3 regions of the Lysinibacillus sp. S1 genome follow, and region 1 is predicted to be linked to each of the others. Evidence: predicted binding sites of a transcription regulator. Region 1 holds the regulator's gene; each other region holds the start of a gene.
What was found. Region 1 encodes LexA, which represses DNA repair genes until DNA is damaged. Its sites were predicted from a motif close to CGAACATATGTTCG; they were not measured.
Positions count from the first base shown of each region.

Region 2: a site for LexA is predicted at 1,652-1,665, ahead of parE (DNA topoisomerase IV subunit B). Genes of this name have one in related genera too.
Region 3: a site for LexA is predicted at 2,065-2,078, ahead of ruvA (Holliday junction branch migration protein RuvA). Genes of this name have one in related genera too.

Region 1 is NZ_CP173154.1:1,451,865-1,456,157, forward strand. Features, by position in the region: gene def (peptide deformylase) at 5-556, shown strand; gene ACHZEU_RS07660 (recombinase family protein) at 585-1,250, opposite strand; gene ACHZEU_RS07665 (LysM peptidoglycan-binding domain-containing protein) at 1,247-1,561, opposite strand; gene lexA (transcriptional repressor LexA) at 1,728-2,345, shown strand; gene ACHZEU_RS07675 (gamma-glutamyl-gamma-aminobutyrate hydrolase family protein) at 2,453-3,175, opposite strand; gene ACHZEU_RS07680 (prepilin peptidase) at 3,209-3,961, opposite strand; partial or broken gene ACHZEU_RS07685 (hypothetical protein) at 4,026-4,293, opposite strand, start outside.
Region 2 is NZ_CP173154.1:256,345-260,637, forward strand. Features, by position in the region: gene ACHZEU_RS01320 (spore germination protein) at 1-23, opposite strand, end outside; gene ACHZEU_RS01325 (HesB/YadR/YfhF family protein) at 212-502, opposite strand; gene plsY (glycerol-3-phosphate 1-O-acyltransferase PlsY) at 522-1,124, opposite strand; gene parE (DNA topoisomerase IV subunit B) at 1,686-3,662, shown strand; gene parC (DNA topoisomerase IV subunit A) at 3,659-4,293, shown strand, end outside.
Region 3 is NZ_CP173154.1:4,193,979-4,198,271, reverse strand. Features, by position in the region: gene queA (tRNA preQ1(34) S-adenosylmethionine ribosyltransferase-isomerase QueA) at 1-361, opposite strand, end outside; gene ruvB (Holliday junction branch migration DNA helicase RuvB) at 379-1,383, opposite strand; gene ruvA (Holliday junction branch migration protein RuvA) at 1,402-2,022, opposite strand; gene ACHZEU_RS21060 (phosphotransferase) at 2,134-2,913, opposite strand; gene ACHZEU_RS21055 (LysM domain-containing protein) at 3,002-4,033, opposite strand; gene ACHZEU_RS21050 (transcription repressor NadR) at 4,175-4,293, shown strand, end outside.

The sequences.
Region 1 (4,293 bases):
CCATATGATTACAAKRRAGGATTTTGTGAAAGAACACTCGGCAATTTTAAGAAAACAAACTCAAGAAGTGTCGAGACCAGTGACCAATGAAGACCGAAATACCCTCCTAGCCATGCTGCAATATCTGAAAAATAGCCAAAATCAAACGCTAGCAAAAAAATATAAGCTTCGCCCTGGAAGTGGACTCTCTGCTAATCAAATTGGCGTAGATAAACGAATGTTTGCTGTACTCTTTGATGACGAAGAAATGATGCTGATTAACCCTAAAATAATGAGTCATTCCCTTAATATGATTTATCTACCGGAAGGAGAAGGCTGTCTATCTGTAAATCGACCTGTCCCTGGTTTTGTACCGAGATATGAGAGAATTAAAGTCAAAGCTTACGACATCGATGGACATGAACTCCTTATACAGTTACAGGGCTACGGGGCCATCGTTGTACAGCATGAAATCGATCATTTAAATGGCATCATGTTTTATGACCGAATAAATAAAGAGCACCCTTTCCAACTGCCAAATCATGTTATCATCGAAAGCTTTTCTTCCCTTCAGTAGTTTTTTACAAAAAAAATTAGCAGGAATATTATTTTCCTGCTAATCTTTCTTGGTGCTCTTGGAAACGACGATGTACTGTCGCCTTACTTACCTCAAAGCCTAACCCTCTAAGCGTTATAGAAATTTCTTCAAAGGTAAATCCACGTTTGCGTAGCTTCACAATTTCGTCTACAGGTAGATCKTTTTGCTCCTGCCCCTGCGGATTACCTCGATTCGATAAATTATTTTCTGGACGATAACCGTTTTCTACAGCACGTCGCATACCTCGTCGAATTTTAGCATTATGGATTCTACGTTGATATTCCTCTACAATCGCTAAAATTTCAAGCAGCATCGTATCCATTTCATTTAATTGGACTGGGCCTGCATCACGCATAGAAAAAACATCAGTTGCTGACTTTTGTAATAAATGTAATACAGCCATCCTTGCATTGCCTCGTCCTAAACGAGTTTCATCTTGGACAAAAAGAGCATTAATGTTCTTATCTTTTATAAAATCAAGCATTTCTAGCAAGCCTTCACGTTCTACATCATAGCCACTATGTTGATCTTTAAACACGCCCTTCACCGCATAGCCTTGCTCTTTAGCATAGCGCAGCAACTCTTCCTGCTGGCGCTCTAATGAGGAGCTTTGTGTTTCTTTTTCAGTACTTACGCGACAATAGACAACAGCCGATAGTTGATTATTTATCATTGTTCATTTCTYGCAATTTCGATAGTATTGATGGGACTGGCTTGATCACTCACTACAGGAATAACTAGAGATTTTCCCGCTACAATTTTAATATCTGCTAGTTCATTTTCAGTTTTTACAAGCTTTATCCAATCATCAGTACTCATCTTACCACGATATTGCTCGGCTAACGACCACAAGCTATCCCCATGTTCGATTTGAATTTCTGCGTAACTAACTTTTCCTGGATCAGTAATGTAAAGGTATGCTGCAAATAATAAACAAGCTCCTATTAAAATTGAGATATGTGTGTTTTTCTTAAACCATGTCATAATCATTACCCCTTTTTAAGAATGTTTGTTCGGAATGTATGTTCCCATAATAAAGCGAACAAACGTTTTTGTCAAACACTTTTCGAACCTATGTTTGCATACATGTTCGCATTCTGTTATACTATCAAATAAGAAGAATGATTTTAGAAAAAAGAGGTGAGCACTCATGAAAAAAGTTTCGAAAAGACAAGAGGACATTTTAGCTTTCATTAAGGAAGAGGTACGAGCTAAAGGATATCCACCATCAGTACGTGAAATTGGTGAAGCAGTTGGACTTGCTTCCAGTTCAACTGTTCATGGACATTTAGCTCGATTAGAACAAAAAGGCTTTATTCGTCGAGATCCAACAAAGCCACGCGCAATTGAAATTTTAGAGCCTGAAGAATCCATTCAAAAACAACAGGTGATCCATGTCCCACTTGTCGGGAAGGTTACAGCTGGTTCTCCAATTACAGCAATTGAAAATATTGAAGAATACTTCCCATTACCCGATACGTATGGCACAAGTGAAGATCAATTGTTCATGCTAGAAATCATGGGGGAATCAATGATTGAAGCTGGGATTTTAGATGGAGATTTAGTCATTGTAAAACAAAAGGCAACAGCTAATAATGGGGATATTGTTGTAGCTATGACAGCTGAGGATGAAGCAACTGTAAAACGTTTCTTTAAAGAGAAAAACCATTTCCGTTTACAGCCTGAAAATTCTTCTATGGAACCAATTATAGTCGATCAAGTTTCTATTTTAGGACAAGTTGTAGGTCTTTACAGACGTGTACATTAACGATTAAAGCAGATTTTGAGGATTATGTTCCTTCTAAGAGCATGTATCCTCTTTTTTACGCAAAAAAAGAATCCACATACGATTGGATTCTTTGTACAATGCCTCTTCTAAGCTTCCTTCTTAAATTTTAAGCTCGCTTCAATAAAGGCTGAAAATAGCTTTTGAGCACTCTCATCTCCTGCTATGGCTAGTTCCTCAGGATGCCACTGAACAGCTAAGCAAAATGGCATCTCCTCATGAACTACCGCTTCGATAATACCGTCGTTAGATTTTGCCGCTACTTTTAATTTTTCTGCTAAAACATTCACCGCTTGATGATGAAATGAATTCACTGCTATTTTCTCTTGTTCAACGATAGTCGCTAATAGATTGTCAGCAATAACCTGTACAGAATGGGTAGCTACAGCTCGACCTGATTGCTGCATATGTTGGAGTAACTTGGTACTAAAGTGATCACTATCAATATCCTGATATAAGGTACCACCTAATGCAACATTTAGTATTTGAATTCCTCGACAGATCCCGAAAATAGGCATCTTACGTTGGAATGCGGCTTCAATCAATGCTAACTCAATCGTATCTCGCGCTGGATGAATTTTTCCAAGCTTTAATGAAGGCTCAGCCCCGAATAGAAATGGGTGCACATCATGACCACCAGATAATAATAAACCGTCTGTAAGGGCTAAAATCTGGGCCGCCTCTTCTTCTACTCCAATTGGAATAATCAGTGGAATTCCACCTGCTTCAATGATGCTTTTACTGTAAGCAGCATTTAATCGAGAGGATAAATCATCCTCAACAAAGGCTGTAATACCAATAATCGGTTTCACTTGCTTCCCTCCAAATTCTTGAAAATTGCACAATTACCAAAAGCCTAGATACCAATTAATTAATACATCGCCATAGAAATAAACAATAACTGCGGCCAATGCAATAGATGGCCCAAACGGAATGGGTGTTTTTCTCCCCTGTTTGTTTTTCGATAACATGGTAATCCCGACAATCATACCAATAACTGCAGCTAAAAATAGCGTTAACAGTGTATCAATCGTACCCAGAACGAGACCAATTAAAAAGAATAATTTAATATCGCCTCCACCCATGCCACCGTTTGATAGCACAGCAATGATATATAATATGCCAAAACCAACCACAGCACCCACAAGAGAGTCCCACCACGGTGTTAATGGTGACAGCACTCGTCCAATAGCTAGCACAGGTAAAAAGAATACTAACACCTTATCTGGAATTAGCATATAGGCTAAATCTGATACAACGATAATAACTAATAAGGAGATAAAAAAGAGTGCTACTATCAATTCTATGCCCCAGCCTAACTGCCCATAAGCAAAGGSAAATAATACACCTGTCATTAATTCTATGACTGGGTAAACCCAAGAAATTTTATTGCCACAACCACGACATTTTCCTCCTAACAATACATAAGACAAAACTGGTACTAAATCAAGCGCCGTCAGTCGTCTCTGACATTTTGGACAATGTGAAGGAGGATGTACAATCGACTCCTTCTGTGGTACACGTAAGCCAACTACATTATAAAAAGAGCCAAAGACAAGTCCAAATAAAAAAATAAAGATCGTATAAGCCATTTCCAATTTTATGTCCTCCTAAACCAATAGGCGCCCATACAAATGCAGTATGGTGCGCCTATCAATAAAGTTATTGTTGTTCTTCGTAATAGAACGTTGTCACTTGCACTGTTGCCTTTAACGTAAGATCTGCATCTTTCTCAAGCTGTGCCTGCTCTCCAGGCAATTTAAATTCAATCTTATCGGTTTTCATGACACGCTCTAATTGTTCAACCTCCTGTAAAAAGCTTTCAAGAGAATTAAAATCAAGCGCACCCACCTCTAATATAAAAGTAACAAGCTTTAAATTAGTTGGTAAAGAGTCCTTCGAAAGAGATGCAATCGGTGTAGTAGTCTCC
Region 2 (4,293 bases), 1.2 Mb from region 1:
TCGTTATTGTTAGACATGGACATGTGTTTTCCTCCTCAAATGGTCGTTCATTACCTTTAGAATGGACAATTTTTTTGAGAGATAAACGAAAGAGATATGAAAAATCTAGCTATTTGTGGCAATATCACATTCCTTGCAACTTTCGTGTGTCTTGTTTTGTAATAAATAAAAAAACAGTCTGTCCTTTCATGTATGGAAAGGACAGACTGCTTTATGTACGATAGTCGTATTGTAATTCATCATTACTTGTATCAACATCAACATGTAAATTGTGATCGTTAAAGAACCAAAGATCTTTCTCATCAATGTAATAGATAACACCATCAATTTCTGTTTGCACACCTATGGCAATAGGTTCCTCACGTGTCATGCCTAGTGAAAAGCCTTCGTGAAACGGACTTGAGCCACCATAACGTGCATAAAAACGAATTGTATCACCAGGTTCAACTTCCATTTCATGTTTGAACCATTGTAGGGCTTCATCTGTCAATGCAATATTCATTTCAAATGCTCCTCTCTTCCTACAGCCATTTTACCTTTGGTTCGGTGCCGTTTTTAATACGAGCAATATTGGCACGGTGACGATAAATAATAAAGGTAAATAAAAAGGCTACCAAGATGCCTAATGCAAAGTCACCTGTAATAAAATAATAAACGATTGCATAGATAAGCGCTACTAAAGCGGCTATCATTGATGTTAAGCTGACGATTTTTGTGATTTTTAATGTCACAATAAAGGTAATAAATAGTAGGACAAAGAGTGGCCAAGAATAGCCTAATAATACACCAGCTGACGTTGCCACAGCTTTCCCACCACGGAAGTTGGCAAAGATCGGGAACATATGACCGATAACAGCGACAAGACCCAGTAATAAAGAGTGGAGTGTAGTATCAGAGAAAACAGGAAGTGTCACGAGTAAGACAGCGGCAGTTCCTTTTAAGACATCCATCACCGTAACAATAATACCAGCCTTTTTCCCTAATGTTCTAAAAGTATTGGTCGCACCAAGATTACCGCTCCCGTGTTCACGAATATCGGTATTATAAAAAATTTTGCCTATCCATAATCCAGAAGGTATAGAGCCGATTAGATAAGCACATAAAATAATAAGTCCATTGATCATAGTTGGACTCCTTTCATTCATAGTCCATCACTTGGTACTAATAGTTTGTAACAAGTATTTTACACTTTTTCTTGCTAATCTACAATGTTATGAAGGAGATTTCATCCGAAGTCTTGAATCAATACAAAAGAGAATCTATTAGTGAGGACTAGGCTTTTAGACATAAATTTGTAGGAAGCACTAAAACCTTTATAAAAATATAGGCAAAATGGCAATTTTGTCAATCGCTCATTCCTTTGGTAGAATAGAAGTCTAACTTTATCCTGTTTAATCGCAAGGCACGAGTTAGTGTGCTTTTATTTGCAAGCATCACAACTTTATTTTGCAACTAAGTAGGCTTCAATGCGTCAAATGATGATGGAAGCTAGAAGCAGTCTGTCTTGCTCAAATACCAATTTTAAGCAACTGTTGAAGATGTTTACTATTAATAAAAAAGATCAAAACTGTGAGCAAATTTTAAAATTTTATTGGACCTGTCGCTAGCTATTGACAGGAAATGCTATTATTATTAGGATGAGAACATAAATAGAACATGTGTTTGTTTTTTGGAGGGGAATTTTTTTGACGAATAAACAGTCACCTAGCGTCTATAATGATGACGCTATACAAGTATTAGAAGGATTAGAAGCGGTACGCAAACGACCTGGCATGTATATCGGTTCTACGGATGGCCGTGGACTTCATCACCTTGTGTATGAAATCGTAGATAATGCGGTGGATGAAGCACTGGCTGGCTTTGGATCTCATATTATTGTCACAATTCATAAAGATCAAAGTATGAGTGTGCGCGACTTTGGCCGTGGGATGCCAACCGGTATGCATAAAATGGGCAAACCGACACCAGAAATTATTTTTACAGTGCTACACGCTGGTGGTAAATTTGGTCAAGGTGGCTATAAAACAAGTGGAGGTTTACATGGTGTTGGTTCTTCCGTTGTGAATGCGCTCTCAACATTTTTAGAGGTGACAATCCATCGCGATGGTAAAAAGTATCGTCAACGCTTTGAGCATGGTGGACAGCCTGTCACAACACTTGAAAATATTGGGCAGACCAAGCAGACAGGAACGCTTGTTCATTTCCTACCAGATGAAACGATCTTCTCTGTCACAAAATTCAATTATGATACGTTAGCGGAACGATTACGTGAATCAGCCTTTTTATTAAAGGGCTTAAAAATTGAATTAATTGATGAGCGCGAGGAAGGCAAGAGCGATGTGTTCTTTTATGAGAATGGCATCGAGGCTTTCGTTGCGTATTTGAATGAGGAAAAAGATGTCCTTCATCCAGTAAAATATGTAGAAGGCGTACAGGATGAAATCGAAGTAGAGTTCGCTTTCCAGTATAACGATGGTTATTCGGAAACGATTTTATCATTCGTTAATAATGTCCGTACACGAGATGGTGGTACACATGAAACGGGTGCAAAGGCAGCATTGACGCGTGTCTTTAATGAATATGCAAGAAAAATTGGCTTGTTAAAGGACAAGGATAAAAACCTTGAGGGGACAGATATTCGTGAAGGCTTAGCAGCCATTGTATCTGTTCGTATTCCAGAGCACTTACTGCAATTTGAAGGACAAACAAAGGGTAAGCTTGGGACAAGTGAGGCTCGTTCTGCAGTAGATAGTGTAGTGTCTGAGCAAATTTTGTATGTGCTAGAGGAAAATGCAGAATTATCAGCTTCTCTTGTTCGTAAAGCGATTCGAGCGCAGCAAGTGCGTGAAGCGGCTCGTAAAGCGCGTGAGGATGCACGAAATGGCAAGAAAAATAAAAAGGGTAGTACGATTTTATCTGGAAAATTAACGCCAGCTCAGTCACGTAATGCGGCAAAAAATGAGCTGTATTTAGTCGAGGGTGATTCTGCGGGTGGCTCTGCTAAACAAGGACGTGACCGTACATTCCAAGCGATTCTGCCATTGCGCGGGAAGGTAATCAACACAGAAAAAGCCAAGCTACAGGATATTATGAAAAACGAAGAAATTTCAACGATTATCCATGCGATTGGGGCAGGTGTTGGTACGGATTTTGCGGTGGAGGATTCTGCCTACAATAAAGTAGTCATCATGACCGATGCGGATACAGATGGGGCACATATTCAAGTCTTGCTATTAACATTCTTCTATCGTTATATGCGTCCGCTCATTGAGTCTGGGAAAGTCTATATCGCACTACCGCCGCTTTATAAAGTATCAAGAGGTACAGGGAAAAAAGAAGTCATTGAATATGCTTGGACAGAAAGTGATTTACAAAAGGCCATCAAGAAGGTTGGAAAGGGTTACATATTACAGCGCTATAAAGGTCTTGGTGAGATGAATGCAGACCAACTGTGGGACACAACGATGAACCCTGAAACACGGACATTGATTCGTGTCACAATCGAGGATGGTGCACGAGCGGAGAGACGTGTCACGACGTTAATGGGTGATAAGGTGGAACCACGTCGTAAATGGATCGAAGCCAATGTAGACTTCGGTATGGAGGATGATTCTAACATTTTAGAGAATGAATTCATCCAACAAGAGGAGGACCAAGCATGAGTAGTACAGAAAAGTTTCAAGATTTACCGTTAGAAGAAGTAATGGGTGACCGTTTTGGTCGCTATAGTAAATATATTATTCAAGACCGCGCGTTGCCTGATGCACGTGACGGTCTTAAACCAGTACAGCGCCGTATTTTATATGCGATGTTTACGGAAGGCAACACACATGATAAGCCGTTCCGTAAATCCGCAAAAACAGTGGGTAACGTAATTGGTAACTATCATCCGCACGGCGATAGCTCTGTGTATGAAGCGATGGTACGGATGAGTCAGGACTGGAAGGCACGTCATATGCTTATTGAGATGCACGGGAACAATGGCTCGGTAGATGGCGATCCTCCAGCTGCAATGCGTTATACAGAGGCGAGACTATCAGCTATTGCCGCTGAAATGCTACGAGATATTGGCAAGAAAACGGTTGAATTTGTGCCAAACTTTGATGATCAGGATATGGAGCCAACTGTATTACCAGCACGTTTTCCTAACCTTTTAGTCAATGGCTCTACAGGAATTTCCGCTGGTTATGCGACAGATATTCCGCCACATGCCTTAGATGAAGTACTGGATGCTGTGTTGATGCGCTTAGACAAGCCTAATGTTACTGTAGATGAATTGATGACGGTGATTAA
Region 3 (4,293 bases), 2.0 Mb from region 1:
TACATGTAGCTGTTAATAAACCGTCACCAAATGTGATGACTGTTCCTACTTTTACACGCTTTGCTGGTTTTACAAGTGTTTCCCACTCATCTGTACCAGCCATTTGCTTCAGTAGCAATACTTCTATATGTGCACCTGTTTCTTCTTTTACACCCATTAAACGAGCAGGTAAAACTCTTGTATCATTTAGTACAAGACAGTCTCCAGCATGTAGCTCGTCTAATACATGGGCAAAATGGAGGTGCTCCACTTTATTTGAGCCCGGTGTCACGACCATTAATCGACTTGCTGTACGATCCACTAATGGTGTTTGGGCAATAAGCTCCTCTGGTAATTCAAAATCAAAATCTTCTACACGCATGAAAATAACTTCCTTCTTTATGTTTGTTGGGGATACTCATATCCAAAATGTTCGTAGGCTAAATGTGTGGCTACTCTTCCTCTCGGGGTACGTTGAATAAGGCCAATTTGCATCAAATAAGGCTCGTATACATCTTCTATCGTAACCCGTTCCTCACCAATTGATGCAGCAAGAGTATCTAAGCCTACTGGGCCTCCTCGGAATCGCTCAATCATATTGGTTACAAGTTTATGGTCAATATGATCAAGCCCTCTAGGATCTACTTGTAACAGCTCTAATGCTTGCTGTGCAAGACCCTCCGTTATCATACCATCTCCAAGCACTTGTGCATAATCTCGCACTCGTTTCAATAAACGATTGGCAATTCGAGGTGTTCCACGTGAGCGTCTCGCCATTTCCATTGCTGCTACTTGCTCTATTTCTACCTCAAATAAATGTGCACTTCTCACAACAATTTCAGCAAGCGATCGGTCATCATAATATTCTAGGCGCAGCAACACACCAAAGCGATCTCTTAGAGGAGCTGATAAAGCACCCGCTCTTGTTGTTGCACCTACAAGGGTAAAGGGAGGTAAATCAAGTCGTACAGAACGTGCTTCAGGACCTTTTCCTACCACAATATCTAAGCAGAAGTCTTCCATTGCTGGATATAATACTTCTTCAATAGCACGGGGCAGTCGATGAATTTCATCAATAAATAAAACGTCCCCAGGCTCTAGTGAACTTAAAATAGCTGCCAAATCTCCTGGACGCTCAATCGCAGGGCCACTTGTCATGCGTACGTTAACATTCATCTCATTTGCGATAACAGCCGCTAAGGTCGTTTTACCAAGTCCTGGAGGTCCATATAACAACACATGATCTAAACTTTCTTGGCGAAGCTTTGCCGCTTCAATGAATATTTGTAAGTTTTCCTTTACTTTATGTTGCCCAATATACTGTGCTAATTTTTGAGGACGTAAAGATAACTCAAACTGCTCATCATAGCTCCCTGCTTCACTTGCCATCATACGTTCAGACATGCACCTTTCCTCCTTTCCTTATTTTAATTTTAGCAGTAGTTGCAATGCTTGTTTCATAAAGGCATCTGTCGTTTCAAGTTTATCGTTATCCTCTAGCTGTGGTTTAATTTTTTCTAGCTCTTTTTCAGAATAGCCAAGAGCCATTAAGGCAAGTAGGGCTTCTTCTAATTCATGTTTATAGGCATGCACACCAAACAAAGGTAATTCATCTTCTGCACTAGGTAATTCAAGTGTATCTAATAATGAACCAAGTTTGCCCTTCAAGTCGAGGATCATTTGACGTGCTGTTTTTTTACCAACTCCAGGGAACTTCACTAAAAACGCTTCGTCCTCCCGCTCAATTGCGCTAATAACCTGTTGTGGATTACCTGTAGCTAAAATCGCTAAAGCGCCCTTTGGTCCTATTCCTGACACTAAAATAAGCTTACGGAATAACTCACGCTGATCTAGGTTAGGGAAGCCATATAAAACTTGCGCATCCTCTCGCACATGCAAATGAACATATATCTGTTGCTCAAGGGCAGATGTTCGAAAAGCAAATGGATTGGGCGTATTAAGTTGCCACCCAATCCCCTGTTGTTCCAGCACAATAAATTCAGGTGTAATACGAGTAATTTGTCCTTTTAAATAATCATACATCTATAATCCCTCACAATCATCGTCTTCGATTATAGCATATAGCGAACGAATGCTCGACAAAAAGTAGCGTCTAAACTCCGTTCGCAGACAAAAATGACCGCCAATTGACGGTCATTTCTTGACAAATCTATCAATATCGTACCACAGTTTTGGCCAATAGGTGAGGGCTCGTTTTGTAAATGGTACTAAATAATCTAAAAATACTAGCTGTTGCTCTAGTGGTAAATCTATAGCAAACAGCCATTCTCGTAATAACTCATTTGGGTATTTCAAGCGATGAAGCTTTCTTTTATCCAGTCGTTTCAGCTCAGGTAACTCTGCAAAAATCTTTCCAAGATCATAATCTACAGCAGGTAACACACGATGTAACCATAAAATATACTCGTCATCCGCTTCACCAAGGTGCGCTAAATCAAAATCAATTAAACGTAATTGTCCATCGGAGCACCATAAAAAATTATGATGAACTACATCCCCATGCAATAGCGTAATCTCTTTTTCAGGTGCATCTTCCAATGCAATCAATTGTAATGACTTATCACTATAATGCAATATTTGATCAATTTCTTCTTTCGTTAAAAATGTTCGAAACTCATTTCTTCTACTTTTAAAACGCATATGACGCATTTGCCATTTTAAAAGCTGTGAGTAGGTATGCAAGCCTGGCACGCGCTGCCACGCAATCTTTTTATGTGTGTCATGTAAAGCGATTAATAGTCTAAGAGATTCATTACGATCTTTTTTATGCGCAAAGTTAGCCCCGTGGCTTCCTTCTTGCCACATTTGCACAATTAACTGCTCATCATCGCTCTGAACTAATGGTAGGATCAAAGAAGGTTCCATACGTCCTAATTGGCGATGAATGGTTCTTACCTTCTCCGCAATTTCCACTTGCTTTGCACGTTTGACAAAATAATTTTTCGATCGATATTTATATTTCCAAATATTTGGCTTTACTTCTTCTACAATATACGCTTTTTCACCATCGATAAGGCGTCATCCCGCCTGGGAAATAATGCGGAGACATCCAAGGACCTGCTGCTGATGGGCATGGTGGTGGACAATGTGTCGGACATGGTGGTGGCGGGCAATGACAAGGGTCCATTTGCCAATTTGGCATCATCATTGGTTGTGTGCCACAGCCACAAGATTGACCCATGTTCATATCAGGCATCATCATTGGTTGTGTGCCACAACCACAGGATTGCCCCATATTCATATCGGGCATCATATCCATTTGTGGCTTTTGGTGATCTTGCGTATGGAAGAATGGTGATGTGGACTCTAAAAAGTCTTCCATTCCACCTACTTTATGATCTGGCATGTCATAGGACATTGGCTGCTGTGGCATCGTATAATGCTCGACCTGCGGCTGCATTGGCATCGGCCACCACATCTGATGATAGATTGGCTGATGGCAACTTGAACAATGTGGTACGGCAGGCATTTGTGGCATGATATGCATTGGTGGATGTGGTGCTGGTTGTGGCATTGGCATTGGCTTTGGTTTAGCTACAGGCGGTGGTGGCGGTGGTGGTGGCTGTATTTGTACAGGTGGTGTTGTAACATTTTGCTCCATTTGTGGCATCACCAATTGCTGGTGCCAATTCATTTCCACAGGCTGCGGTACCCACATCGGCTGTTGTGGCATCTGCATTGGCATTGGCATCGGTATTGGTATCGGTATCATTTGTGGTTCTGGCATTGGCATAGGAGCTGGTGGTGGCGGTACAATTGGCGGTGGTGGTGGCATTGGTCGCTGTACCTCTTTTTTAGGACTTTCTTTTGGTGTCTCCTTATGCACTTGTGTTTCCTTTTTCGGCATTTCTTTATGTGAATCTCTATGCGGCTCTTTGTTTATTTTTTCAGGCAATATAATTTCCATGCCTGGAACAATATAATCTGGGTTGGCAAGATGGACATTGAGCCGCTTCAAATCTTCAAACGAAATGCCGTACTCTTTCGCAATCTTCCACAAGGTATCTCCCTTTTGAACAATATGAATACGCAATTTTTTCCTCCCTTCCTCTCTACGTATCATATGTTCAATGTTTCATTTGGATACAAAAATTTCAGCAAGTTAGAAAAGCTTCATGGTACACTAATTCATAAGGAACGCTGATTCCTTTATTACGAGCAGGGGTGATCTCTTATGAAAAAAATGTTAGGCGAAGAACGCCGACTGCAACTATTAGCGCAATTAAAAAAAAATAAAGCACCTATAACTGGGACAGACTTAGCAAAGTTCGCCAATGTTTCTAGACAAGTAAT